DNA from 4 places in the Mesorhizobium sp. GW821-FHT07A06 genome. Region 1 is predicted to be linked to each of the others. Evidence: predicted binding sites of a transcription regulator. Region 1 holds the regulator's gene; each other region holds the start of a gene.
What was found. The regulator PhoB, encoded in region 1, activates phosphate uptake and scavenging genes when phosphate is short. The targets are predictions, from matches to a motif close to TGTCATNNANCTGTCAT.
Positions count from the first base shown of each region.

Region 2: the regulator PhoB is predicted to act here: its motif matches at 4,451-4,467, upstream of AC07SZ_RS09145 (acid phosphatase).
Region 3: the regulator PhoB is predicted to act here: its motif matches at 1,734-1,750, upstream of AC07SZ_RS23240 (PhoX family protein).
Region 4: the regulator PhoB is predicted to act here: its motif matches at 5,002-5,018, upstream of ppk2 (polyphosphate kinase 2).

Region 1 is NZ_JBWKRC010000005.1:491,129-498,429, forward strand. Features, by position in the region: gene pstS (phosphate ABC transporter substrate-binding protein PstS) at 1-615, shown strand, start outside; gene pstC (phosphate ABC transporter permease subunit PstC) at 683-1,666, shown strand; gene pstA (phosphate ABC transporter permease PstA) at 1,670-2,521, shown strand; gene pstB (phosphate ABC transporter ATP-binding protein PstB) at 2,518-3,321, shown strand; gene phoU (phosphate signaling complex protein PhoU) at 3,348-4,055, shown strand; gene phoB (phosphate regulon transcriptional regulator PhoB) at 4,075-4,764, shown strand; gene AC07SZ_RS19590 (ROK family protein) at 4,961-6,205, opposite strand; gene xylF (D-xylose ABC transporter substrate-binding protein) at 6,478-7,301, shown strand, end outside.
Region 2 is NZ_JBWKRC010000002.1:755,673-762,973, reverse strand. Features, by position in the region: gene gcvA (transcriptional regulator GcvA) at 84-983, opposite strand; gene AC07SZ_RS09160 (SDR family oxidoreductase) at 1,111-1,815, shown strand; gene add (adenosine deaminase) at 2,124-3,116, shown strand; gene AC07SZ_RS09150 (cytochrome-c peroxidase) at 3,124-4,410, opposite strand; gene AC07SZ_RS09145 (acid phosphatase) at 4,610-6,139, shown strand; gene AC07SZ_RS09140 (DUF922 domain-containing Zn-dependent protease) at 6,263-6,859, opposite strand; gene AC07SZ_RS09135 (hypothetical protein) at 6,965-7,301, shown strand, end outside.
Region 3 is NZ_JBWKRC010000007.1:271,540-278,840, forward strand. Features, by position in the region: gene urtA (urea ABC transporter substrate-binding protein) at 1-940, opposite strand, end outside; gene AC07SZ_RS23235 (hypothetical protein) at 1,284-1,691, shown strand; gene AC07SZ_RS23240 (PhoX family protein) at 1,806-3,716, shown strand; gene AC07SZ_RS23245 (GMC family oxidoreductase) at 3,782-5,353, opposite strand; gene AC07SZ_RS23250 (twin-arginine translocation pathway signal) at 5,402-5,932, opposite strand; gene AC07SZ_RS23255 (VOC family protein) at 6,012-6,407, opposite strand; gene AC07SZ_RS23260 (ribbon-helix-helix domain-containing protein) at 6,641-6,946, shown strand; gene AC07SZ_RS23265 (purine-nucleoside phosphorylase) at 7,036-7,301, opposite strand, start outside.
Region 4 is NZ_JBWKRC010000001.1:695,457-702,757, reverse strand. Features, by position in the region: gene AC07SZ_RS03430 (enoyl-CoA hydratase/isomerase family protein) at 1-774, opposite strand, end outside; gene AC07SZ_RS03425 (DUF8605 domain-containing protein) at 961-1,785, shown strand; gene hemB (porphobilinogen synthase) at 1,899-2,930, shown strand; gene AC07SZ_RS03415 (dihydrofolate reductase family protein) at 3,139-3,786, shown strand; gene ppk2 (polyphosphate kinase 2) at 3,975-4,895, opposite strand; gene AC07SZ_RS03405 (aldo/keto reductase) at 5,177-6,220, shown strand; gene AC07SZ_RS03400 (glycosyl transferase family 90) at 6,239-7,210, opposite strand.

The DNA of each region.
Region 1 (7,301 bases):
ACCCTCACCTTGCCGTCGACCGCCATCGCCGTCGTGCATCGTTCGGACGGTTCGGGCACCACCTTCAACTTCACCGACTATCTGGTGAAGCTCTCGCCCGACTGGAAGGACAAGGTTGGTTCGGACACCGCCGTCGAATGGCCGACGGGTGTCGGCGCCAAGGGCAGCGAAGGCGTTGCCAACACCGTCAAGCAGACGGATGGCGGCATCGGTTACGTCGAATACGCCTACGCCAAGCAGAACAACCTGTCCTACTCCAAGCTGGTGAACGCTGCCGGCAAGGTTGTCGAGCCGTCGCTCGAATCCTTCGGCGCCGCCGCTTCGAATGCCGACTTCAAGACTGCCAAGAACTTCAACGTCATCATCACCAACGAGCCCGGCGACACCACCTGGCCGATCGCCGCCTCCACCTGGGTTCTGATTCACAAGGCCCCGGACGATGCCGCCGCCACCGGCGAAGCCCTGAAGTTCTTTGCCTGGGCCTACAAGGACGGCAAGGAAACCGCCAAGGCGCTCGACTATGTCTCGATCCCCGACAGCGTCGTCGACCTGATCAAGGCTTCGTGGAAGGCCGACATCCAGGCCGGCGGCAAGCCCGTCTACGCCGGCGAGTAACATCTTCCAAAGGAGCGCCGCGACCGTGGCGCTCCTTTCCCTTCAATCCGAAAGAGCCGAGCTTGACATGAGCGCTGTCCAGGAAGCCTTGCCAGCCGTCAGAGGTTCCCGCGATGCCACCGTTCGACGGTTCGCGCTGACCGACTCAATCTTCCACGCGACAACCCGTGCCGCCGCGATATTGGTGCTGGTGCTGCTTGGGGGCGTCGCGATCTCGCTGTTTGCCGGTTCCTGGCAAGCCCTGTCGACTTTCGGCTTTTCCTTCCTGACCAGCGAAAGCTGGAACCCGGTGACGGAGAAGTTCGGTGCGTTGGCCCCGATCTACGGCACCATCATCACCTCGGCAATCGCCATCCTGATCGCCGTGCCGCTTGGCATCGGCATCGCCATCTTCCTCACCGAGCTCTGCCCGCGCCCGCTGCGGCGCCCGATCGGCATGGCGGTGGAATTGCTGGCCGGCATCCCTTCGATCATCTACGGTATCTGGGGCCTGTTCGTGCTGGCACCGTTCCTGCAGACGACGGTGCAGCCTTTCATTATCAGCGTGTTCCACGGTATTCCGGGCCTGAACGGCCTGTTCGCCGGCCCTCCTTATGGCATCGGCCTGCTGACCTCGGCGATGATCCTGGCCATCATGATCCTGCCTTTCATCACCTCGATCACCAAGGACGTGTTCGATACGGTGCCATCGGTGCTGAAGGAATCGGCCTATGGGATCGGCTGCACGACCTGGGAGGTCACGCGCCGGGTCGTCATTCCCTACACGCGCATAGGCATCATGGGCGGCGTCATGCTCGCTCTCGGCCGCGCGCTTGGTGAAACAATGGCGGTGACCTTCGTCATCGGCAACGCCCACCGCATCAGCACGTCGCTGTTCGCGCCGGCAACGACCATCTCGGCGACCATCGCCAACGAATTCACCGAAGCCGTCGGCGATCTCTACACCTCCTCGCTGGTCGCGCTCGGCCTGATCCTGTTCGTTATCACCTTCCTGATCCTTGCCATCGCACGCTACATGCTGATGCGCATCGATGCCCGCACGGGAGCCTGACCGATGTCGACAGCCGCGTCGCTTCACCAAAGCCGCAAGCGCAAGAATGGCGTGATGATGACGCTGTGCGTCATCGCCGCCGGCATCGGCCTTGCCTGGCTGGCGCTGATCCTCGGCGCACTGCTCTACAAGGGCCTGTCGGGGGTCTCGCTGTCGGTGTTCACCGAAATGACCCCGCCGCCCGGTGACGCCGGCGGCCTGCTCAACGCTATCTACGGCAGCATCGTGATGACCATCATCGGCATCATCGTCGGCACGCCGATCGGCGTGCTGGCCGGCACCTACATGGCTGAATACGGCCGCTTCTCGAAGCTCACCACCGTGGTGCGCTTCATCAACGACATTCTTCTGTCGGCGCCATCGATCATCATCGGTCTGTTCGTCTACGAGCTGATGGTGCGGCCGATGGGGCATTTCTCGGCGATCGCCGGTGCCGTCGCGCTGGCCATCCTGGTCATCCCGGTCGTCGTGCGCACCACCGAGGACATGCTCAATCTGGTGCCGAACGCGTTGCGCGAAGCCGGCACCGCGATCGGCGCGCCGCGCTGGGTGGTCATCCGTTCGGTCGCCTATCGCGCGGCACTTTCGGGCATCGTCACCGGCATATTGCTGGCCATTGCCCGCATCTCCGGCGAGACCGCACCCCTTCTTTTCACGGCGCTGAACAACCAGTTCTGGTCCAGCAATCTCAACGCGCCGATGGCCAGCCTGCCAGTCACCATCTTCCAGTTCGCTCTCAGCCCCTACGAGGAATGGCAGCAACTGGCCTGGACCGGCGCACTCATAATCACATTGACGGTTCTCGCGCTCAGCATCTTTGCGCGCAGCCTGACAGGACGCAGAGAGGACAAATGAGCCAGATGTTGTCTCCAGACATGACGATCGCCGCCGAGGCGGCGGCCAAGGCCAAGATCGAGGTCAAGAACCTCAACTTCTACTACGGCCAGTCGAAGGCGCTGAAGGATATCACGCTGTCGCTGCCCGAGCGCAGCGTCACCGCCTTCATCGGCCCTTCCGGCTGCGGAAAGTCGACGCTGCTGCGCGTCTTCAACCGCATCTACGAGCTCTACCCCAAGCAGACCGCCGAGGGCCAGGTGCTGCTCGACGGCCAGAACGTTCTCGACCGCTCGCAGGACCTCAACCTTTTGCGCACCAAGATCGGCATGGTGTTCCAGAAGCCGACGCCGTTCCCGATGTCGATTTATGAGAACATCGCCTTCGGCGTCAGGCTCTATGAGAAGATCAGCAAGGCCGAGATGGACGGCCGTGTCGAGCAGGCGCTGAAGCGCGCAGCCCTGTGGACGGAGGTCAAGGACAAGCTCAATGCCAGCGGCCTCAGCCTGTCGGGCGGCCAGCAGCAGCGGCTGTGCATCGCCCGCACGGTGGCGGTGAAGCCGGAGGTCATCCTGCTCGACGAGCCGGCCTCCGCGCTCGATCCGCTGTCGACCGCCAAGATCGAGGAACTGATCGACGAGCTGCAAGCCGACTACACGATCGTCATCGTCACCCACAACATGCAGCAGGCGGCGCGCGTCTCGAAGCAGACCGCCTTCATGTATCTGGGCGAACTGGTCGAATTCGACCGTACCGAGAAGATCTTCACGTCGCCCCGCGAAAAACGCACGCAAGACTACATCACCGGCCGCTTCGGCTGATCGCACGCATTACGAGGACCAGGATCATGGCCGAACACACAGTCGCAGCCTTCGACGAGGATCTCGGACAGATCAGCAGGCTGATCAGCGACATGGGCGATCTCGCCGGCTCGATGGTCGGCGGTGCCACCAAGGCGCTGTTGAATTCCGACAATGCGCTGGCACAGCGCGTGGTCTCCGACGACGCCATCATGGATGCACGCCAGCGCGAACTCGACGATCGCGCCATCACGCTGATCGCCAAGCGCCAGCCGATGGCCGACGATCTGCGCCATGTCGTCGGGTCGATCCGCATGGCCGGCGACCTCGAACGCATTGGCGACCTTGCCAAGAACATCGCCAAGCGCGTCGGCACCGTCGGTCTCGCCGCAACGCCGCGCGACCTGTCGCATTCCATCGACGCCATGGCGCAACTGGTGCTGATCCAGGTGCAGGGCGTGATCGAGGAGTATGCGGCGCGCGATGCCGCCGCGCTTGCGAAGCTGCGCGCCGACGACGAACGCATCGACGTCAAATACACGTCGGTGTTCCGCGAACTCCTGACCTACATGATGGAAGATCCGCGCAACATCACCGCTTGCACGCATCTGTTGTTCTGCGCCAAGAATCTCGAACGCATCGGCGACCATGTGACCAACATCGCCGAGAACGCGTACTATGTCCTGACCGGCACGCAACTGCCCGCCAACCGCCCCAAACAGGACGAGACGGCGATGTCGGCGCCGGCGGCTTGACGCAAGAGGTGACCAATCGATGATCGCGCCACGCATTATGGTGGTGGAGGATGAGGAGCCGCTGGGAGTGCTGCTCCGTTACAATCTTGAATCCGAAGGCTACCAGGTCGAGGTGGTGCCGCGCGGCGACGAGGCTGAAATCCGCCTGCAGGAGAACGTGCCCGACCTTCTGGTGCTCGACTGGATGGTGCCGGCGGTGTCCGGCATCGAACTCTGTCGGCGCCTGCGCATGCGGCCCGAGACCGAACGGCTGCCGATCATCATGCTGACGGCGCGCGGCGAGGAGAGCGACCGCGTGCGCGGCCTTTCGACCGGTGCTGACGACTATCTGGTCAAGCCGTTCTCGACGCCGGAATTCATGGCCCGCGTCAAGGCGCTGCTGCGCCGCGCCAAGCCGGAAGTGCTGTCCAGCGTGCTCAAGGTCGGCGACATCGTGCTCGACCGTGAATCGCACCGGGTCTACCGCAAGAAGAGCGAGATCCGGCTTGGGCCGACCGAATTCCGCCTTCTGGAATTCATGATGCGCCATCCCGGCCGCGTGTTCTCGCGCAGCCAACTGCTCGACAATGTCTGGGGTGAGACGATCTATATCGACGAGCGCACCGTGGATGTGCATGTCGGCCGCCTGCGCAAGGCGGTCAACAATGGCCGCATGCCCGACGTCATCCGCACCATCCGTGGGGCAGGCTACGCGATCCGTGAGGATTAGGTCCTTGGCGCGGAAGCGTTGACGGGTTGCATCCGCTCCCGGATAGAACGCATTTGGTGTTGGCTCAGAGCTTATGGCTTCGTCATCCCAGGGTCTCCGCGACGGAGCTTCGCTCCTGCTCCGGCCAGGGATGACGACCTCGAGGGGGCTCGGCCAATCTCCAGCGCTGATCTGTGGGATCGGCACAGGCGTTCGCTCAAGCCACATTCTTCCCAGCACTCCCTCTCGCCTGCACGCCCGGCGCGAAGATTTCCTGATCGACGAAGGTCAGTGCGCGCATGGCACAGCCCTCGCGGATCAGGGGCAGCTCGTTCGGTTCGGTGTCGAACGAAATCGATTTCGAGTGCTGGCCGCCAGCGGTCTGGGCGATCGCCTCGCGCAATGCCGGCTCGATCAGGTCGAAGGCGGCGGCGCTGACGCCGACCATGGCCACGGGGGCGGGATCGATCAGCGCGAACAGGCTGCCGAGGCCGTAACCCAGTGCTTCCCCGGCCTTGCGATAGGCTTCGCGCTCGGGCCCGGCCCGTTCACGTGCCGTGGCGGCGAGCGCCCGCATCTGCGCATCGCTGACATCGGCGACCGGCTCGGTGTCCTCGCCAAGCTGCCTGGCATTGCGCCAGATGGCGTAGTTGCCGGCATAAGCCTCGACGCACCCGCGCCGCCCGCATCGGCAGAGCGCGCCGCCTGGCCGATGGATCATGTGGCCGAACTCGCCGCCCGACGAATGGGTGCCGGTGAACAACTCGCCCTTCAGCACCAGGCCCATGCCGATGCCGTGCGACAAAAGGATGGCGATGAAGTCGTCGCGGTAGCGTTCGGGGTCGCGCCAGCGCAGCGCCACGGCCATCATGTTGCAGTCGTTCTCCATGGTGGCCGGGATGCCGAACTCGGCTTCCAGTATGTCGGCGAAGGCGATATCGGTCTGCGGCGTGATCGGCGACCACAGCATGGCCCTGGCCTCGGTGTCGGTGATGCCCTGGATCGCCAGTGCGATGCGGGCGACGCTGCGCACGTCGATATCGGGATCCTCGAGGCGGCGCCGTACAATGGCGACGCATTCACCGATCAGCGCCTCACGCGACATGGTCAGCGTGTCCAGCCGGCGCTGTTCCTCCGATATCACCTGGCCGGCATAGTCGATGACGGCGACGGACAGGAAATTCAGCGACAGCACCACGGTCATGATGGCCGCGGCCTCCGGGTTGAGGCCGAGGCCGACCTGTGGCCGGCCGCGTTTGAGCGCACCGGCCTCGCTCGGCTTGCCCTCGGCCAGGATGCCTTCGCCGATCAGGTCGGAAGAGATCGCCGATATGGTCGAATGGCTGAGGCCGGTGGTCGCGGCGATCTCGGTGCGCGACGGTTGGCCGGCCCGGCGCACGGCCGCAATCACCATGGCGCGGTTGCGCCGGCGCAGATCGTCGTGGCGGATTCCGACCGACATACTTTCCCACATCCTCCCCGGTCGCCGCGGTTCTTCCTGCCCCTCGAACACTGCCGGCAACCGGGACAAATACTGGCAGAAGCGGATGGTGCTGTCATTTATTTATTGCGGGGCTCGAAAAAAAGTCCGCGACACCTCAATATCCATCAGAATCGATGTTGACAGCGTTTCGACGATGGACCAGTATTTTTTTTGAGGCTCGAAAAAATAGAGCCTCTGTGCCGGCCTTCGGGTCAGTTTGGTCGCGCCATACGCGGCGCAGGGAGGATATCATGAAGAGATTCACGGCCGCCATCCTGGCGGGTGTCGCCATGTCGCTGACGCTTGCGTCGGTCGCGCAGGCGAAGGACAAGGTCATCGGTGTTTCGTGGTCGAACTTCCAGGAAGAGCGCTGGAAAACCGACGAGGCCGCCATGAAGAAGGCGATCGAGGCCGCCGGCGACAAGTACATTTCCGCCGATGCGCAGTCCAATCCCGGCAAGCAGCTTACCGATGTCGAGAGCCTGATCTCGCAGGGCGCCAACTCGCTGATCATCCTGGCGCAGGATGCTTCGGCGATCGGCCCGGCGGTGCAGAAAGCACTGGACGAAGGCATTCCGGTCGTCGGCTATGACCGACTGATCGAGAACAAGGACGTCTTCTACCTGACCTTCGACAACAAGGAAGTCGGTCGCTTGCAGGCCAGCGCGGTGTTCAAGGTCAAGCCGGAAGGCAACTATGTCTTCATCAAGGGCTCGGGAGCCGATCCGAATGCCGATTTCCTGTTCTCGGGCTCGATGGAAGTGCTCAAGGCGGCCATCGACAGCGGCAAGATCAAGAATGTCGGCGAGGCCTATACGGACGGCTGGCTGCCCGCCAACGCCCAGAAGAACATGGAACAGTTCCTGACGGCCAATGACAACAAGGTCGATGCCGTGGTTGCCGCCAATGACGGCACCGCAGGCGGTGTCGTCGCGGCGCTGACGGCGCAAGGCCTTGCCGGTACCGTGCCGGTGTCGGGCCAGGACGGCGATCATGCCGCGCTGAACCGCATCGCGCTCGGCACCCAGACCGTGTCGGTGTGGAAGGACGCGCGCGAGCTCGGCAAGAATGCCGC
Region 2 (7,301 bases), on a different contig from region 1:
GGGGAGAAATGCCCGGCAGGGCAATGAGGGGCGGCGCTGGCTTGGGCGGTTGACGCACGACCGGTTCGTATTCGTCACGACGTTCATGAGAACGCCCGATCCCCCGCATCGAGCAGCCATTGCCGCACGGCCTGCGTCGGCTCGGGATGGCGCTGTTTTCTCGGCATTACGACATAGAAATCCTGCGTGCCCCGCATCTCGCCGCGGACTGGCTGGATCAGCCGGCCGGCGGCGAGGTCGGCGGCGACGAGGAAGCGGCTGGCCAGCGCTATGCCCTGGCCGGCGATGGCCGCGTCGATGGCGAGCCCGGTCTGGTTGAAGCGCATGCGTTTCAACTCGGTCGTCATCTTCAGGCCGACCGCCTTTTCCATGAATTCCGGCCATAGATTGTGCGCGTCGTGCAGAAGAAGGTGATGCTGGATTTCGGTCGCCGCGATTTCGGTTGTGCCGGCCGGCAGCAGGGCCGGGCTGCAGACGGCGATGATCTGCTGGGGAAACAACAGGTCGACGATCAGGCCGGAGCCGAAGGGGGCGCGGCCCTGCCGCACCGCGATGTCGACGCCGTCGGCCTGGAAGCTCGACAGGCTTTCGCTGGCCAGCACGCGCAGGTCGACCAGCGGATTGTCGGCCATGAAGTCCTGCAGCCTGGGGATCAGCCATTTGGTGGCGAAGCTCGGCGTCACGCTGATCGTCAGCCGCGCCGGTTCGGGGCGCAGAAGCAAGGTTGCTTCCGAGATCAGGTCGAAGGCGCGGCGGATGTTGGGGACATAGGCGCGGCCCTCATCGGTCAGCGCCAGGCCGCGTGGCAGCCGTTCGAACAGTTTCGTGCCGAGCTCGGCCTCCAGCCCGCGAATGTGCTGGGCGACCGCACCTTGGGTGACGTTCAACTCCTCGGCGGCGATGCGGAAGTTGAGATGGCGCGCCGAGGCCTCGAAGGCGCGCAGCGCATTCAGCGGCGGCAGGCTCAGGAAGGCTTCGGGCATGCAGGAGTTTTTCTACTGGTTGATTTCAGGCATTCTGGTTCGAACCGAGCGGAAAAACCAGCTATATCAGCGCCCGGATCCCGAAAACACCGTTTGCGGCTCCCGCCAACCCGAAGAGGAAAATCCAATGAGTGTAGAAAAAGTGGCTGTGGTCGTGGCCGGCGGCAGCGGCATGGGGGCGGCGGCGGCCAAGCGGCTGGCGGCGGATGGGTTCAAGGTCGCCATCCTGTCCTCGTCGGGCAAGGGCGAGGCGCTGGCCAAGGAATTGGGCGGGCTTGGCGTCACCGGCTCCAACCAGTCGAATGAGGATCTGCAGCGCCTCGCCGACCTGACGCTGGAGCGTTTTGGCCGCATCGACGTGCTGGTCAACAGCGGCGGCCACGGCCCGCGTGCGCCGATCCTGGAGATCACGGACGAGCAATGGCACACCGGCATGGATGTCTATCTGCTCAACGTGATCAGGCCGGTGCGCATCGTGGCGCCGCAGATGGTCAAGCAGAAGGGCGGCGCCATCATCAACATCTCGACCGCCTGGGTGGCCGAGCCGAATGCGATGTTCCCGACGTCGGCCGTGTTCCGGGCCGGCCTTGCCGCCTACACCAAGATCTTCGCCAACACCTACGCCGCCGACAATGTGCGCATGAACAATGTGCTGCCCGGCTGGATCGACAGCCTGCCGGCCACCGAGGAGCGCCGCGACAACGTGCCGATGCAACGCTACGGCACATCGGAGGAAATCGCCGCGACCATCGCGTTCCTGGCTTCGGACGGTGCGGGCTACATCACCGGCCAGAACATTCGGGTGGATGGGGGTGTCATCAGGGCGCTGTGAGCTTGGGTTCGATCGGCTACGCCATGCACACATCTTCCGTGACTGGCGTGACTGATCGGCCCGAGGCTTGATTGGCACGCGGTTCCCCCAATCCGTCGCTGCTTCGCAGCGCCACCTTTCCCCCCTCCGGAGGGAAAGGAAGGGAGCTTTGCCGGACGAGCGTTGTGCGTAGACCAAGCGGGGCGAGGAGTCAGTTTCTGGCAGGCGCCGCCAATCTCGCGGCCCTTGCGCAGTTCTTTCAATCATTTCTTGAAACCGACAGCGACCGTTTCATGGTTTGATGGTGCCGGCCAAGAGGGGGGGCGTCATTGACCGACTTCATCGGACTGCCGAAAGCCGAAGTGCACATCCATATCGAGGGCTGCTTCGAGGCCGACGATGTGATCCGGAACTGCGAGGAAGCCGGCATTCCGCTGTGGGCGCCGCGCGACAGGCTGTTCGAAGCCCACGACCTCAAAAGCTTCCTCGAGATGCTCGACTGGTTGTGCGGGACATTCCGCACGCGCGAACACCTCGCCACCACGGCCTACAAATTCGCGCAGCGCATGGGCCGAAGCGGCGTGCGCTACGCCGACGTCATCGTCAATCCGACCCACTGGCCGCACTGGCACAAGGATATTCCGGGGATGATCGACGCGTTCGACGCGGGCTTCGCTGCCGCCGAACAGGATGGGCACCCGCCGGCGGGGCTTTGCGTCAGCCTGCTGCGCACCCAGTCGGCGGCGGAAGCGATCGAGCTGGTGGAGTTGCTGAGCGACATCAGGCACAGGCGCGTGGTCGCCTTGTCGATCGACGGGAACGAAGCGGCGGCCGGGCGCACCGGCCCGCGCTTCGCCGAGGCGTTTCGCCGTGCCGGCGCGGCGGGTTTGCGGCGCACGGTTCACGCCGGCGAGTCGAGCGGGCCCGAAGGCGTTCGCGACGCAATAGAACTGCTGGGTGCCGACCGCATCGACCACGGCGTGCGGGCGATCGAGGATCCGGACCTTGTCGACTTGCTGGCGCAAAGACGGATTCCGCTCGGCATCTGCCCGGTCTCCAATCTGGCGCTTGGCGTCTATCCCTCGCTGGAGCAACATCCGCTCGACGCCCTGCGCAAGGCCGGTGTCCCGGTCTCGATCAACACCGACGACCCGGCGCTGCTCGACACCACGCTTGAAGCATCCTACGCCGCTTGCGCCGAGGCCTTCGCCTGGGACGACGAAACCATCCGCCAGCTCGCCGCGACATCGGTGCAGGCGAGCTACGCCGACCCCGCGCTGAAGGCAGGGATCCTGGCCGATCTGGCGGCCTGGCGGCGCTAGCAAGGGGTCAGTTCGCGGGCACTGTCCCGGCCTGCTGATCGGCGTCCGTCAGCGTCTGCAGAAACGCGACGATATCGTCGATCTCGGCATCGTTGAGCGCCGGTCCGTCGCCGGGCTTTTTGCCGTTGAAGGGCGGTTCCTGATTCAAGTTCGGCCAGTAAGCCTTTGGCAGATCATCATATTGCCGGACCGTGCCATCGGCATTCCTGGGATACCAACGGCCGGGATCGGTGTCGCGGCTGGCGTAGAAGGCGACCGCGTCGCGCAGTGTGTGGAACGTGCCGTTGTGGAAGAAGCTCTTGCGCAGCGCGACGTTGCGCAGCGTCGGCGTCTTGAACAGGCCGCAATACTCGGTCCGGCCCTTGAAGTCGGTGCGCAGCGGGCCGCACAGGCCGAGATCGACATAGTCGGGATCGGCATTGGCGGGAATTGCCGCGTTGCGCGGCACGGCGATGGCGATCAGGCCGAAATCGGTGAATTGCGGCGGCTCGCCGTCATTGGCGGGTTCGCTGAGATGGCAGCTGGCGCAATTGCCCTTGGCCTCGTCCTCGAACAGCGCGCGGCCGCGCAGCTCCTGCGCCGTGAGCTCAGCCTTGCCGGCGAGGAAGGCGTCGTAGCGGCTGGAATAGGGATAGAAATCGGGCGCACTCTGCTCGAACGTGCCGAGCGCCTCGGCGGCGGCGTCGAAAGCATCGTCCGGGTGGTCGAACACGTCGTCGCCAAAGGCCGCCTTGAACTCGCCGGCATAGGCTGATTTGCGCAGGGCTGATGTGACGGCGGCCCCGTCCTTGTTGGCCATCTCGAAAGGCGAGAGCAGGGGGATTTTCGCCTGGTCCTTGCCATGGTCGGCCCGGCCGTCCCAGGTCAGGCCGCCGGTCGGGCCATTGTCGACGCTCTCGTCGCCCTCGTCCTCGGAATCGTAGAAATGCTCGGTGAAGGCGGGCGCCGCCTGCAAATAGCGCAGCGACGGCACGGCGCGCACGCCTGGTTGGTCGAGGTTTGGACCGCCCATCTCGACCGGCTTGGCCGAGGCCGGGCCGAAGGCGTGACGCTGGTCGTGGCAGGACGAGCAGGCCTGCCTGCCCGAGGCGGACAGGGCCGGATCGAAGAACATTTTTCGGCCAAGCGCCGTGAGTGCCTGCGCCCGCGCGAAGGCATCGGCACGCGACAGCGGGCCGGGGTGGACGCTGCCGGATCCGGCATGGACAAGGGTTTGCGGCCAGGCGAGGGCAAGGCCGAACAACGAGGCGGCAGCGGCCGCGATCATCAGGCGTTTGCCTCGTCCCGTCGTCATCGCTTCCCGGTCCATTTCGCTCCGCAGTTAGGGTCGCACTGCAACGGATTGATGACTGCTCCCGTTCTTCACGAAACCGTGTTCGCGGGCGAGGCAAGTGTCACAAAGGTGACAAGGCATCGACGTAGCTCTTTGCATGCGCGGCCTCCGGCCATGCACGACGCCTCTAGCCATTCCCCTTAGCCATGAGGACTCCTTGATGCGGCCCTTCAGTTCGCTTTTCCTGGCCTCCACCGCCCTGGCATCGGTCGCTGGCGCTGCCAACGCCGCCCCTCCCGGCTACGACAAGATCGACACCGTCGTCGTCATCTATGCCGAAAACCGCAGCTTCGATAATCTTTATGGCGGCTTCCCCGGCGCCAATGGGCTGGCCAATGTCTCGGCCGACCAGGCGCGCCAGCTCGACCGCGACGGCAAGCCGCTTTCAGAACTGCCGCCGGCCTGGGGCGGGCTGACCGCCAAGGGCGTGACGCCTGTTGTGACCGAGGCGCAGTCGGCGCATCTCGGCAACGCCAGCTTCGCCATAGACGACGCCAGCGGCTTCAACGAGAAGACCTCCGTCGTCACGCGCGACCTCTGGCACCGGTTCTACCAGGAGCAGATGCAGATCGATGACGGCCGGAACGACAAGTTCGCCGCCTGGGCCGATTCCGGCGGTCTTGTCATGGGCCATTATGACGGCTCCAGCCTGCCGATGTGGGCGGTGGCGAAGAAATACGTGCTGGCCGACAATTTCTTCCAGGGCGCCTTTGGTGGTTCCTTCCTCAACCATTTCCAGCTCGCCTGCGCCTGCGTCCCGGTCTATCCAAACGCCGATACCAGCCCGGTGAAGGGCCAGATCGCCGTCGTCGAGGCCGATGGCAAGACACTCAAGGTCGCCGACAACTCGCCGCCCTCCGCCCTTGGCGGCGTGCCGAAATTCGTCAATGACGGCGCCATCACGCCCGACTTCCATGTCGTCAACACCATGCAGCCACCCTACCAGCCCAGCGCCAACAAGCCGGCCGAGGGCGGCGACAAGGCGCTGGCCGACCCGGCGCAGCCGACGACGCTGCCGCCGCAGCACGATATCACCATCGGCGACCTCCTTTCGCTGCGGGGGATCGACTGGGCCTGGTATGCCGGCGCCTGGCAGGCCACGCTCGACGGCAAGAACGCGACGCCGGTGCCGAACTTCCAGTTCCATCACCAGCCGTTCAACTATTTCGCCGCCTATGCGCCGGGCACCGCCGCGCGTACCGCGCATCTCAGGGATGGCGGTCTCGACGGCTCCGAATTCATCAAGGCGATCGACGACGGCAAGCTGCCTTCTGTCAGCTTCTACAAGCCGCAAGGCAATCTCAACGAGCACAGCGGTTATGCCGATGTGACATCGGGCGACCAGCATCTGGCCGACCTCGTCGCGCATCTGGAGAAGAGCCCGCAATGGAGCCACATGCTGGTGGTCGTCACCTATGACGAGAATGGCGGCTTCTGGGACCATGTCGCGCCGCCCAAAGCCGACCGCTGGGGCCCGGGCAACCGCGTCCCGGCCTTCATCATCTCGCCCTACGCCAAGATGGGCACGGTCGACCACACGCAATACGACACGACGTCGATCCTGCGCTTCATCACCGCGCGCTACGACCTGCCGGTGCTGCCGGGCATCGTCGCCCGCGACAAGGCGCTGCGCAACAACGACCAGCCGCCGATGGGGGATTTGAGCGCCGCGCTTGATCTGGGCCGGTAGGGCGGCGGGCCGAGCGGCCCTCGATCGACGGGGAAGAGGAAAGGCGCGAGTTTGCCACCGTGGCGACCGCGCCATGGCGTCGGGGCTGGGGGGCCGGACCTGATCGAGCCGCGATGATGGTGCTCAGCCGCCATTCACCAAGGCTAGCACAAGCTTCTGCAGATTGCCGCCCTGGCCGAACTCGACGCGGTCGAAATCCCGGCTGCCCTGTATCCTCGCCTTCGAGATCGCATCGAGCCGCTTGACCACTTCGGCCCTGGTCTTGCTGCATTTGGGGTCATCGGCGACGGTCAGGCCGTCTGTCGCGGCTTCGATGTCATGCACCATTTTTATCATGCTGGCGCCATGCACCTTCTCATGGGCGCTGACGCCGGCGATGAACACTTCCCAGTTCTTCTGGACGGCCGGCGGTAGCGGGGCGGATGGGCTTGGCAAGGTGTAGGTGATGATCAGTTTCGGCTTCCCCGCGGTCAGCACGCAATCCTTGCCCCTGGGCTTGTAGTCCCGGACCCCCCAGGTCAGCTTGAAATTGGTGTAGGCGATGGCGCGGGTAATGCCGACATTGGGTCCGTTCTCGCCGATCGACCGGTAGAGCTCCAGCCCGGACTGGCCCGAAATGGCGTAGGTCTCGACCTTCTCGACCGGCTTCCACTCGGCATGGGCGGTGGGCGGCAAGGCCACCAGGGCGGCCAGCAGAAGACACAGGCGAACTCTCGACACAACGCTCTCCAAAACGACCCGAACGGCCGTGCCGCGACAGGCGATGCCACGGGATCGCTTTTCCTATATGCTGGCCGCGGGTGCTGCAATTGTCAGGGGGAATTCATGAAAGCAGGACATCTCGTCGTCGCCGGTGCCTTGGCCGCGCTGCAGGCCGCGCAGCCGGCCTTTGCCGCGTCGTGCAGCGGCTGGAGCGCGAAGATGGAGGAAGACGAAGGCGGCAAGGTGCTGACCGCCTCGGTCTGCGGCGGGCCGAAGGGCGACGCGCAACTGATGCTGACCTGTTTCGAAACGCCGGTGCTGAGCTACGATCTGGGCGCCAGCGGCCAGCAGACGGAGCCCGGAATCAGCGGCGCGTTCGACTTCAAGGCCGACGGCAAGACGGTGACCAAGACGCTGCAGCTTGAGGAAATGTACGGTTATTTCGTGGTCAATCTGGCCA
Region 3 (7,301 bases), on a different contig from region 1:
AGTGTGCTTCCATCGGGTCGTTGGTGGTGCGCTTGTTGTTCTTGATGAACTTGTGCCAGTCGGCGATGAACTTCTTGTTCTCAGGCGTGTTGACGCTCTCGAAATAGTTCCAAGCGGCGAGATGGCCGACCAGCGGCTTGGTGTCTAGACCGGCAAGTTCTTCCTCACCGACCGAGAAGGCCATGACCGGGATGTCCTCGGCCTTGATGCCCTGGTTGCCGAGTTCCTTGTAGAACGGCACGTTGGCGTCGCCGTTGACGGTCGAGACGACGGCGGTCTTCTTTCCGGCCGAACCGAACTTCTTGATCGCCGAGACCTCCGTCTGCCAATCCGAGAAACCGAACGGCGTGTAGTTGACCATGATGTCCTCGGCCGCGACGCCCTTGGACTTCAGATAGGCTTCTAGGATCTTGTTGGTGGTGCGCGGATAGACGTAGTCGGTGCCCTCGAGCACCCAGCGCTTCACCGAGCCGCCATCCGCGCTCATCAGATAGTCGACGGCCGGAATGGCCTGCTGGTTCGGAGCCGCACCGGTGTAGAACACGTTGCGCTCGCTTTCCTCGCCCTCATACTGGACGGGATAGAACAGGATGTTGTCGAGTTCGGAGAACACCGGCAGCACCGACTTGCGCGACACCGAGGTCCAGCAGCCGAACACAGCCGCGACCTTGTCCTTCGAAATCAGCTCGCGTGCCTTTTCGGCGAACAGCGGCCAGTTGGATGCCGGATCGACGACAACGGCTTCAAGCTTCTTGCCGAGCAGGCCGCCCTTGGCGTTCTGCTCGTCGATGAGCATCAGCATGGCATCCTTCAGCGTCGTCTCCGAAATCGCCATGGTCCCCGACAGCGAATGGAGAATGCCGACCTTGATCGTGTCCTCCGCCGCCTTGGCGGGCGCCGACATCAGCAGGCCTGCGGCGACCACGCTTGCCGAGAACATTTTTGTTATTGTCGAGAAATTACCCCTCATACGGAAGACTCCCAAGCTGGTTGATTGCACCGCAACACTACAATGCAACCCCCATGCCAACCGCTGCGCGGATTCTGAAAAACGGCAAATAGACGAATATTATCAGATTGTTATTATATTAGGTGAAACAAACAAAAGAGAGCCGGTTAAAAATTGGTTGAGGGAAATTTGCGCAACGCACCAGGCGTCTGCCTAATTTTTGTCCAATTTTAGCAAATGCCTAGATTTTGATCTCCGCACGCGGGACGCGGACGACAAATGTTGCGGTACGGCCCAAAAATGGGGCAAGCTCGCGTCTCAACCGAGCAACGTCATGGCGTCCCTGATTTATCGCATTTTCATCGGCATGATGCTTCTGGCGGCAGCGACCGGGATCGCACGGGCCGACTTCAGCGACGGCAAGATGCCCGATGGCACCTATCACTGCGAGGTCTACCTGCTCGGCATGTTCCTCAACCTCGGCGACATCACCATCAAGGGCAATGTCTACACAGGCCCGGTCACCTTCGGGACCGCCCAGCAGGGCTACAACTACCAGATGGATGCAAACGGCGTCATCTCCTGGCTGGGTCCGCTCGGCGGCTATACGGCGGGCGGCAACTCGCTGTCGCTGACCCAGGCAACGCTGGACGGCGAGAGCCCACCTTCCTTCGACATCATCATGAAGCAGCCCGATGGCGCCTTCACGGCATCGACCTGCACCAAGGGAGGCAATCCGTAGGCCTTGGCGGGTGCGGTCTGCAGGCCCTGCCCGCCCTTCTCATGTCATCTGGATGTTGCCGAAGCTGGATAGGCAGCGGTGCGCCGTCACCCATCCACATCGAGAGGCAGACACATGGCCAACTTCCCGTTTTCATCCTCCCCTGTCATTCGCGAAATCATCGCCGAGCGCGTCTCGCGCCGCACGCTCCTCAAAGGCGGCATCGCTTCCGGCGCGTTGATCGCCGGCGGCAGCTTTGTCGGCTCGTTGTTCGCCGGCGAAACACATGCCGCCGCGCTTTCCACACTGGGCTTTCCCGAACTGAAGCGGGTCTATGACAAGACCCATGCCGCCGCCGATGGCTATGAAACAACAATCGTCGCGCGCTGGGGCGATCCGCTCGTCGCCGGCCTGCCGGATTTCGACGGCAGCACGGTCGCGGCCGCCGAGCAGGAAAAGCGTTTCGGCTACAATTGCGATTACATCGCCTTCCTGCCGCTGCCCAAGGGCTCGGTGAATTCCGATCACGGCCTGCTTTGCGTCAACAACGAATACATCTCGCCCAATGTCATGTTTCCCGGCGTGACCGAGGACGACGCCGGCAAGACGATGAGCAAGGAGCAGGTCGATCTCGGCCTGGCGGCGATGGGCCACTCGATCGTCGAGGTCATGTTCAAGGACGGCAAGTGGCAAACCGTCGAGGACAGTCCGCTCAATCGCCGCATCACGGCCAACACCGAGATGACCGTTTCCGGGCCCGCAGCCGGCCACGCGCTACTCAGGACGTCCGCCGACGCGACCGGTACGAAAGTGCTCGGCACCAGCTACAATTGCAGCGGCGGCTTTACCCCCTGGGGCACCGTGCTGACTTGCGAGGAAGGCGTTTCCGACCTGTTCGGCGGCGATCCGAAGAAGGCACCGACCGCCGACATTCTCGACCGCTATGGCTTTGATGGCTCCGATATCTATGGCCGTGGCCGTTTCCATGACCGCTTCAACATCGACAAGGAGCCGAACGAGCCGAACCGCTTCGACTGGGTGGTCGAGATCGACCCTTATGATCCCCAATCGAAGCCGGTGAAGCGCACGGCCCTTGGCCGCATGTCGCATGAGGCCTCCACGGTCGTCCTCAACAAGGACGGCCGCATCGTCGTCTACATGGGCGACGATGACTATTTCGAATACATGTACCGCTACGTCTCGAACAAGGCTTACGACAAGGCGAACCCCGCCTCCGGCAACGGCCTTCTGGACGATGGCGTGCTCTCGGTCGCCCGTTACGACGCCGATGGCTCGCTGACATGGCTGCCGCTGGTTCATGGTCAGGGCAAGCTCACCGCCGAGAACGGCTTCGCCGACCAGGCCGAGGTGCTGTTGAAGACACGGCTGGCGGCGGACGCGCTCGGCGCGACCCCGATGGACCGGCCGGAGGACATCGAGACCAATCCGGTCACCGGCCGCGTGTACGCCGTCATGACCAAGAACAAGAAGCGAGACGAATCCAAGGTCAATCCGGCCAACACGCGGCCCGAAAACCTCTGGGGTCATATCGTCGAGCTGATCCCGCCCGGGGGCCGCGGCGCCGAGGCCGACCATACCGCCGACAAATACGCCTGGGACCTGTTCGTGCTCTGCGGCAATCCAAAGGACACCAAAGTCGGCGCAACCTTCCATCCCGAGACGTCGGACAATGGCTGGTTCGTCTGCCCTGACAACATTACCTTCGACCCGGCCGGCCGGCTCTGGGTGGCGACCGACGGCGCCAATGATTTCGGCCTGCCGGACGGCGTCTATGGCGTCGACACGGAAGGCGCGGCGCGCGGCCTGCCGAAGCTTTTGTTCACCTGCCCGCATGGCGCGGAAGCGACCGGCCCTTGCTTCACGCCAGATGGCACGACGCTGTTCCTTTCGGTGCAGCATCCCTCCGAGGATGCCGAAACGCTCGACAAGGCGCAGTCCCTGTGGCCGGATTTCCGGGACGGCCAGCCGCCGAGGCCATCGGTGGTCGCCATCCGCCGCAAGGACGGCCAGCCGGTCGGGGCATAAGGTTCAGGCTCACCAAAAAAGGCGCGGAACCCAGTCAGGTTCCGCGCCAGCAGGCAGTCGGGAGGTTAGATCGTCTTGGCCGACATCTGGGCGGCGATGTAGTCGGCCTGGCGGATCGCCAGCGACACGATGGTCAAGGTCGGGTTCTCCGCGGCACCCGTCGTGAACTGGCTGCCGTCCGACACGAACAGGTTCTTGATGTCGTGCGTTTGGCCGTGCTTGTTGACGACACCATCGGCCGCCTTCTCGCTCATCCGGTTGGTGCCAAGATTATGCGTCGAAGGATAGGGCGGTGTCGGGAAGGTGCGCGTTGCGCCGACCGCCGCGTAGAGCGCCGAGGCCTGCTTGTAGGCGTGGTCGCGCATCGCCGTGTCGTTGGGATGGTCATCGAAATGCACGTCGGCGATCGGCATGCCATGCTCGTCTTTTTCGTCGGCATGCAGCGTGATGCGGTTTTCCTCGCGCGGCATGTCTTCGCCGACGATCCACAAGCCGGCCATGTGGTCATAATGGTCGAGCGCCGTGGTGAAGGAGCGTCCCCAGCCGCCTGGGTTGAGGAACGCCGCCATGAACGGCAGGCCGAGCGACAGCGTCTCGAACTCATAGCCGCCGACGAAGCCACGTGACGGATCATGCCGCGCCTCGTCGCGGATGATGCCGGCCATGGTGGTGCCGCGATACATGTGCACCGGTTTGTCGAAGATCGCGTAGACCGAGCCCGTGGTGTGGCGCATGTAGTTCTTGCCCACCTGCCCCGAGGAGTTGGCCAGGCCATGCGGGAATTTGCTCGATTCGGAATTGAGCAGCAGGCGCGGGCTTTCGATCGAGTTACCGGCCACCGCGACGATGCGGGCCTTCTGCTCCTGCAGCTTGCCGTCCTTGTCGGCGTAGACGACGCCGGTCACCTTTCCCGAAGCATCATGGTTGATCTTGATCACCATGGCGTTCGGCCGGACTTCGAGGTGGCCTGTCGCCTCGCCCTTGGGGATTTCGGTGTAGAGCGTCGACCATTTGGCGCCCCATTTGCAGCCCTGGAAGCAGAAGCCGGTCTGCTGGCAGGAATTGCGGTCGTCGCGCTCGACGGAGTTGATCGCCATGTTGCCGGTATGGCATTCCTTGTAGCCGAGCTTGTCGGCGCCCGCCTTGAGAACCTTGAAGTTGTTGTTGCCCGGCAGGCGCGGCCAGTCATTGGTGCCCGTGACGCCCATCTTGGCTTCCGCCTTGGCGTAGTACGGCTCCATTTCGGCCAGCGTCACCGGCCAATCTAGGAGGTTCGCGCCCTTCACCTTGCCGTAGGTGGTCGCCGTCTTGAACTCGTGCTCCTGGAAACGCAGCGAGGCTCCGGCCCAGTGCGTCGTCGAGCCGCCGACCGATTTGACGATCCAGGCCGGCAGGTTGGGAAAATCCTTCGCCACGCGCCAGTCGCCCGATGTGGTGCGCTTGTCCTTCCAGGCCAGTTGGGCGAACGAATCCCATTCGTCGTTGATGAAGTCCTCATACTCGTGACGGGCGCCCGCCTCGAGGATGACGACGTCTATGCCCTTCTGGGCCAGTTCGTTGCCGAGCGTGCCGCCCCCGGCGCCAGAGCCGATGATGACGACCACGCCGTCGTTCTTGAGATCAAATTGTGCTGCCATGGTTTCCTCCCATGAGATCGGTCAAAAAGCGGTTGCGGACAGAGTGGCTCAGAGCCACTCGATGTCGTTGAAACCGCGCGCGATGTAGCCGCCCTTGGAGTAGGACTCGCCCTCATAGCCGAAGATCGGCCACACCTCTTTCTGGTTGTAGAGACTGACGACGAGGCCGCCGCGCACCGCCTGGAAGAAAGGCGTCTTCTCTATTTCGGTGAGCAGCGCCACACGCTGCTCTTCCCAGCCGAGCCCACGATAACCGCCCTTGCCGGCCTTCTGGTCGAGTTCGGCAATGCCTTTCTCGATCAGTTCCTTGTGAGCGGGATCCTTGGCGGCTGTCTCGTCATGGCCCTTGACGGCGATGGCGTAATATTTGTCCGGCACCTGGTCGTGCGGATAGATGTCGCGAGCGACCTGGATCAGCGTCGCCATCGTCTCGGGCTTCAGCGCCGAGGTTTCCAGGCCCCAGGCGTGCTCCGGGCTGATGATGGCGCTGCCTGAAATGACAAGCAGCGCACCGACGCCGCCGCGCTTGAGAAGCTCGCGCCGTGACAGGCCGGGCTTCCTCTCATAAATCGTGACCATAGTTTCCTCCCTGCTTGCTGTTCGCACCCCTTGAGGGTGCCGTTGCTGGCGCCGAGCGGTGCGCGCGGCTGGTTGTCCCCTATTGGAAGCGCCCTCCACGCTGCAGGACCTCGATCTTGTAACCGTCGGGATCCTCGATGAAGAAGAACCGGGCGATGCGCGACCCGTCATGGTTGAACTCGACGATCTTCTTCGGATTGAGGCCGAGCGCGCCGAGCCGATCGTGTTCGCCGTCGAGATCGGCGACCGACACCGCGAGGTGACCATAGCCGTCGCCAAGCGCATAAGGCTCCTGCCGCCCCTTGTTGACGGTCAATTCCACTTCGAAGGGGGTATCGGCATTGCTGAGATAGATCAGCGTGAACGTCTCAAAATCCAGTCGCTGGGCGACCTCAAGGCTGAAGGCCTTGGTGTAGAAATCGATGGACCGGGCCTCGTCGAGAACCCGGATCATGGTGTGGATCGCCTTCGCCAAATCAGACTCCGCAGCTTTCATGCTTTAGAAGTGATTATGCGCGCCGGCGAAGAAAGGTGGTGGCAGCCGATTACCACGTGTAGGATAGGAAAAACGGTAATGTCGCTTCATCTAAGGACGAAAGTCCGATTGCCGTTGTCGGCCGTCCGGTCGAAGATGAAACCGCAGGCAGTGTCAAAAAAGGCGTCGGCCACCGAGTCGGCACCCAAGACCAACAAAAACGGGAGGTAACGATGTGCAGAGTCTTTGCCGCACAGGATCCGGAAGGCTATCGCCAGATCAACCGGTCGATCCGCATTGATGGACATTCGACCAGCATCCAGCTCGAGGCGACGTTCTGGGCCCTGCTTGACGAAATCGCCGAAAGCCAGAACCTGACGACGCCCAAATTCATCTCGAAGTTGTACGACGAAGCCATCGAGATCAACGGCGAAATCCCCAATTTCGCGTCCATGCTGCGCACCACCTGCGCGCTCTATCTGCGCGGCCACCGGCCCGACCTGGACGAGCGGATGGCGCCTAATCGAGAAGCGGCCTAGAGCAATTCCAGGAAACGGTTCTCCGTCCGGAATTGCGCGAAAACAAATAGTTGGAGCAGTTCGCCGTTTCCGTGAAATGGTGAATTGCTTTAGCGGCCCTCCCCAGCGATTTCGAGCGCCAGCCGGGTCATGTCCGTAAAAAGCTGCTGACGTTCTGAATAGTCGGTCAGCTCACCGGTCTCGATATTGTCGACCACCGTGCAGATCGACAGTGCACTGGCCCCGAAATGCCTGGCTATTCGGTAAAGCGCGCTGGTTTCCATATCCACCGCCAGCGCTCCTGCCGCCTGGGCCTCCGCAAATCGGGTGCGCCCGTCCGGGTGGTGGAAGATGTCGCTGCAAAGTGTCAGGCCGG
Region 4 (7,301 bases), on a different contig from region 1:
CGCCAGCGTCTTGGCCGCGAATTCATCGGTGCCCGACGCGCGATCCAAGCTGTCGAGAACATCCTGAAGAGACGGCTGGTTGAAATGGCGCGATATCGCTTCGAGCGTCGGCCTGTCGGTCTCCCGCTTTGCCTGGACAAAGAAACCGCGCAGCACCGATTCCGGATCACCGGTCAGCACCAGCCGATCGAGGATGCTGGCCTGGTCTTCGGCCTTGATCGTGTGGGTGGCGAGCCCCGACCACAGCGCGTCGCCATAGCGGATGCGGTTGCCGGTCAAGGCCAGATACATGCCGAAGGAACCGCCAAGGTCGGGCAGAAGATGGCTGGCGCCGACATCCGGGAAAAAGCCGATGCCGACCTCCGGCATGGCGAACTGGGCATTTTCGGTCATCACCCGGTGCGAACCGTGAAAGGAGATGCCGACTCCGCCGCCCATGACGATGCCGTCGATGAGGGCGACATAGGGTTTCTTGAAGCTGTTGATGCGGGCGTTCAGCCGATACTCGTCGGCGAAGAACTCGACCGGCGGATTTCCCGCCCGGCCGGACTCGTAGATATGCAGGATGTCGCCACCTGCCGAAAACGCCCTGCCCTCGGCCCTGACGAGGACGACGTCCACGCCGTCATCGCGCTCCCAGGCATGCAAGGCCTTGCCCAGCGCCTTGACCATGCGATGGGTGACGGCGTTGAGCGCCTGCGGTCGCGTCAGCGTCACGACACCGGCCCTGCCCAACCGTTCGAAGCGAATTTCGTCGCCTCCACCAAAATCCATCGCCAGAGAATCCTTCCCCCGCGCCTGCGGGACTGAAGTGCTAAAGGCGGCGCATGGGTGCGTCAATGGCGGCGGCCTCTCCACCACAGGCTTGGCGGCCGGCGGCGAGCAATGCTACGAAGATCGCTGCCGTTGCAAGCGACGCGCCGATACCGCGCGAGCAAGCGGATTCGGGGACAGTTGGCCATGTCCGGATTTCTTCGTCCAGCGCTGTTGACGATCGGGCTTATTATGATCGCGAGCCTTGCACCGCGCCCCGCGTCCGCCGTCACGATCGACGATCTCTACCAGTCACGGACCATCGTCACCGGCCAGGGCGAAGAGAACCGCCAGACAGGCTTCAGGGACTGCCTGGACCGGGTCCTGGTCAGGGTTTCAGGCGACCAACGGCTGCCGAAAAAGCCGGAAATGCTGGCGCTACGCGACAAGGCCGGCGATTTCATCGACACCTTCCGCTACCATGACCGGCTGGAAGGCATTCCGATACATGACGAGCAAGGCACGCATGACCGGCCGCATGATCTGATTTGTCTCTACAAGCCCGCCACGGTCGACAAGCTGCTCGAACAGCTCGGCAGCAGGCCCTGGCTTGGCGAGCGGCCGACGCTTACCGTCTTTCTCACCGTCGAACAGGGCGCTCGGCATTTTTTGCTAGGCGCCGACGAGGAGCGTGGCGAGACGATGCGCGCATCTTTCGCCAATGCCACCGATCCGTTGTTGATGCATGTCGTATTTCCCAACGCGGCGCAGTTGGCCGAGCTGGACGGAAAAGGGCTGCGCATCGACGACATGGCAAGGCTGGATCTGCTGGCCAAACAGGCCGGTGGCGCGCAAGCGCTCGCCGGCAGCATCGTATGGAGCGACAAGGAGCTCGGCTGGATCGCCGATTGGCGACTGGCCGGTCACGGCAAGACCTATCGCTGGCAGGTCCGCGGCGTCAGCTTCGACGAGGCGTTCCGGGCGGCAATAGGGGGTGCCGCGCAGATTCTTTCCGGCAATGGAAAGCCCTGACCGGATAGGCATGGCGGGACGGTACCTCCCCTTCTGCCGGCCTGGCACAATCGTGTCGCATTGGTCAGCGACAAGGGCTCGTGGTAAAAGCCGCCGAAACGAGAGTTTTGGCCATGAACAAATTCACCCCGACCAAGCCAGCCGGCGCGCGCAGCGTCGATGACATCACCGGCAGCCGCCGCCTGCGCCGCATGCGCAAGGCCGACTGGTCGCGCCGCCTGGTGCAGGAGAACCGGCTTACGGTCGACGACCTGATCTGGCCGATCTTCGTTGTCGAGGGCAAGGATGTACGCGAGCCGATCGCGGCCATGCCAGGCGTCTTCCGCCTGTCGGTCGACCTTGCCGTCAAGGAGGCCGAACGGGCGGCAAAGCTCGGCATTCCGGCTCTCGCCACGTTCCCCAATGTCGAGCTCGGCTTGCGCGACCAGACCGGCTCGCACATCCTCGACCCGGAAAACATCATCAATCGCGCCAGCCGCGCGATAAAGGACGCGGTGCCAGCAATCGGCATCATCACCGACGCCGCGCTCGATCCGTTCACCAGCCATGGCCATGACGGCATCCTGCGCGACGGCATCATCGTCAACGACGAGACGGTCGAGCAGGTCGCTGCTGCGGCCGTCATCCAGGCGGCCGCCGGCGCGGACATCATCGCGCCTTCCGACATGATGGACGGCCGCATCGGCGCCATCCGTGACGCGCTCGACGCCAACGGTTTCCAGGACGTGGCGATCATGTCCTACGCGACGAAGTTCGCCTCGGCCTTCTACGGCCCCTATCGCGAGGCGGTCGGCACCGCCGGGCTGCTCAAGGGCGACAAGAAGACCTATTACATCGACCACGCAAATTCCGACGAGGCGGTGCGCGAGGCCGAGCAGGACATCGCCGAGGGCGCCGACATGCTGATGGTCAAACCAGGCCTGCCCTATCTCGACATCATCCGCCGGCTGAAGGACGAATTCCAGATGCCGACCTTCGCCTACCAGGTGTCGGGCGAATATTCGATGATCAAGGCCGCCGGCGCCAATGGCTGGATAGACGGCGAGAAGGCGATGCTGGAATCGCTGCTCGCCTTCAAGCGCGCCGGCTGCGACGGCATCCTCACCTATTTCGCACCGGAAGTGGCTGAGATGCTTAAGGGGTAGCTCGCACCAAACCTGAACGAGAAAGCCGCCGAAGCCCAGCGATGTGGCGTATCAGCGCCGTTATCTTTTGTTTTGAACGATCTTTCCCAGCTGGCTGTCAGGAGCCTTCTGTAGCCCGTTGCGCATTCACACGAAACCAATTGCTTTTTGCAAGCAGTTAGGTTAAACGGCCACTGATTGCAAATTACATGCGGTTCAGGAGGCAATGGTGTCAAAACTTCGTGTCAATGCTTTCACCCTGTCGCTCGACGGTTATGGCGCAGGGCCTGGCCAGACCCTCGAACATCCGCTCGGCGTGGGAGGCGAGAACCTGCACAAATGGATGGTCGGCACCCGCACCTTCCGCACGATGGTGCTCGGACAAGATGGCGGGACCACCGATACCAACGAGACGTTCGCGGCGCGCAGTTTCGAAAATGTCGGCGCCTGGATCCTCGGCCGCAACATGTTCGGGCCGATCCGCGGAGAATGGCCCGACGACAAGTGGAAGGGCTGGTGGGGCGACAACCCGCCCTACCATGTGCCGGTTTTCGTGCTGACGCACCACAAGCGGGCACCCATCACCATGGAAGGCGGCACGACCTTCCACTTCATCACCGACGGCATCCATTCGGCGCTCGAGCAGGCAAGGTCGGCGGCCGGCGACAAGGACGTGCGGGTGGGCGGCGGTGTCGATACCATCCGCCAGTACCTGCAGGAAAAGCTGATCGACGAGATGCACCTGGCGGTGGCGCCCGTGCTGCTTGGCAGGGGCGAGAACCTCTTTGCCGGCCTGGATATGTTGAAGCTAGGCTATCGATGCACCGAGCAGGTTGCGACGACACTTGCCACGCACGTGACGATCGGGCGGGCGTGACTACAGCTCTTTCTCCCCGTCACTATACGGGGAGAAATGCCCGGCAGGGCAAATGAGGGGCGTCGCTGACATTTGGAGACTAGCGGCAAGCTACCAATGGCATTGGGGCTCAATCGCCAACGCCGGCGCAGCCCCTCATCCGCCCCTCGGGCGCCTTCTCCCCGTGAACGGGGAGAAGGACAAGGTGCTCAATACTTCTCCGGCACGTAGAGTTCGCGCGGCAATGTCTGGCGCTCGTATTCGGGATTGAAGACACGCTCGGGCAGCGTGATCTCCTCGTGCGGCACCTCTTCGTAAGGCATCTGCTTGAGCAGATGGTCGATGCAGTTCAGCCGCGCGCGCTTCTTGTCGTTGCCCTCGACGATGAACCAGGGCGCCTCCGGAATGTTGGTGCGGGCGAAGGTTTCCTCCTTGGCCTTGGTGTACTGCTCCCAGCGTACGCGCGATTGCAGATCCATCGGCGACAGCTTCCATTGCTTCATCGGATCGTGGATGCGCATCAGGAAGCGCATCTGCTGCTCCTCGTCGGTGATCGAGAACCAGTACTTGACCACGGTGATGCCTGAACGCACCAGCATGCGCTCGAACTCCGGCACGTCGTGGAAGAACTCCTCGACCTGCTCCTGCGAGGCAAAGCCCATCACTCGTTCGACGCCGGAGCGATTGTACCAGGAGCGGTCGAACAGCACGATCTCACCGCCAGCCGGCAGATGCGGGACATAGCGCTGGAAATACCATTGCGACTTCTCGCGTTCGGTCGGCGCCGGAAGTGCCACGACGCGGCAGATGCGCGGATTGAGCCGCTGCGTGATGCGCTTGATGACGCCGCCCTTGCCGGCAGAGTCACGGCCCTCGAAAATCACCACCAGCTTCTTCTTGTGATAAGCGACCCAGGACTGCAGCTTGATCAATTCGGACTGCAAGGTGATCAGGTCGCGAAAATACTGCATGCGATCGATCGAAGGCGGATGCGAGTTCTTGTAGATCTTGGCGATCTCCATCGACAGCGCCGGCTCCGACATTTCAAGCTCATAGTCTTCGTCGAGCGTGTCGGCGAGCTCGGCTTCAAGCCAATCCTTGGCGGGAGAATTCTGTCTCAGCTCGGTCATATCGGTCGCTCCGCTAGCAAGCCCTGTCGGTTCATGTCCGGCACCCAAACTGCAGGCCCGTGGCCTGCAATGGAAACACCTTAGCCGAATTCAATATAGGCCGGCGGTGACGGTTTTATTGCAGTTCGGGGCGCGACCGCGGCCGTTGAAAGCTCCGCCATGCGTGATCGATCCACCATCTTTGCATGACGACAAGCCGGGCAAATTGTCCTACAAATCCCCGGTCGCATTCCGGGCTGCCCTTCGCGGCACCCCAATTCAACACAATCGCGAGGACTGACATGGAATACCGCACCCTTGGCCGTTCCGGCCTGAAGGTTTCGACATTGACTTTGGGCACCATGACGTTCGGCGGCACCGGGCCCTTCGCCGCGGTGGGCAACAGCGATCTTACCGAAGCCAAGCGGATGATCGACATGTGCATCGACGCCGGCATCAACCTCATCGACACCGCCAATGTCTATTCAAACGGGCTGTCGGAGGAGATCATCGGCGAGGCACTCGGCGGCAAGCGCAAGAACGACGTGCTGATCGCGTCCAAGGCGCGCATGCGGATCGGCGGCGGTCCGAACGACGAAGGCCTGTCGCGCCACCATCTGATCCGTGAATGCGAAAAGAGCCTGAAGCGGCTGAAGACCGACGTCATCGACATCTATTTCGTCCACCAGTGGGATGGTCTTACCCCGGTCGAGGAAACGGTGGCCGCGCTCGACACCTTGGTCGGCCAAGGCAAGGTGCGCTATATCGGCTGCTCCAACTGGTCCGGCTGGCAGGTGATGAAGGCGCTCTCCATCAGCGACAGCCGTCACCAGCAACGCTTCGTCACCCAGCAGATCCACTATACGCTGGAAGCACGCGAGGCCGAATATGAACTGCTGCCGATCTCGGTCGACCAGGGACTGGGCGTGCTGGTCTGGAGCCCGCTCGCCGGCGGCTTGCTGTCCGGCAAATACCGCCGCGACAGCCCGACCGCGCGCCAGCTCGCGGGCTGGTCCGAGCCGCCGATCCGGGACGAGGATCGGCTCTGGCGGATCGTGGATGTGCTGGTGGAGATCGGCAAGGCTCGCGGCGTCTCGGCGGCGCAGGTGGCACTTGCGTGGCTGCTCGGCCGCCCCGCCGTCTCCTCGCTGGTGATCGGCGCCCGCAACGATACCCAACTCAAGGACAATCTCGCCGCGGCAGCCCTGGAGCTCAACGCCGAAGAACGCCAGCGCCTCGACGCGGTCAGCCGCCCGCCCCTGCTCTACCCCTACTGGCACCAGCAATTGACGGCAAAGGATCGCTTCGGCCCCGCCGATATGGTTCTTGACCGCAGCGTCATCTGACTCTCCGGCCGAAGCGCGCTAGCCCTCGATGAAGTGCCAGAGTTGGCGATCGGGCTCGATCTGGCCGCTGAGCACGAAATATTTATAGAGCACGAGCAGGGAGACAGCCTGCTCGTCCCGCTCATTGGAGAATGTCCGGCAGTAGGCATTGGCCGCGGCAACAATACGCTCGGCCTGCGCCGGATGCCGTTCGAAATAGCGAACCTTTTCGCCAAGGTCGGCGAAATCCGGATCGAGCGGCACATAGTGGACGTTGGCTTCGAGCCGGCTCTCCGCGAACCACGTCTCGTAGGTCGGCGGCGGCATCAGGCACAGCGAGTTCGAATTCATGATCCATTTGAGGTTGGTCGCCACGTCATTGCCCTCGAGCGAGACGATATAGCGGTAGCGCAAGTGTTGGCGGATGCTGAGAAAGGGCTTGCTGTACTCGGCCGGCGCACTTCGCTTGTGTGAACCTACGTCGCAGAATGGCAGGTCACGCGCCGCGTCCAGGAACCGCGTCCTGATCGGATTGTTGAGATCGCCGCGCCAGATCACGACCGGCAGCTTGTCGGCGAAGGCGACTGCGTCGGCGGGCATGTAGAAGTGGCGGAACTTGTTGAACTTCAGAATGACCGCATTGCCATTGTCCGTATGGATCGGCCGGTCCTTGACGAGCGTCGGCACCTTCGGCACCCCGATGACGTCGCCGAACTCCACGTCGAGAAGCAATGACGGGTCGAAATAGCGGGCAAACTCCTTCAGGTCGTAATAGTACATGCTCGGCTCGAACGGCATCTTGTCGATGCGCACCGCATCCGGGCCAGGCACAAAGGCGTCCTGCAGCTTGTTGTAGTCATTCAACCGCCGGCGCACGGCCTCGTCCGAAAGCCTGGCCTGCTCCAGGCGGTCCGCCAGCCGTCGTCGGAAGAGTGCCTGTGGCGCGATATCGCGCATGACGTTTCGCGCGTAATAGAAAACCTTCTGCGTCGTTCTTTTTATGCCGGCCATGGTTCACGTTGATCAGGACAAACGCGACCAAAACACACGACAGCCGAGTTTGTTCCCGCGTCACGCCCGCGCGTCGTTGTGCCAGGCATTT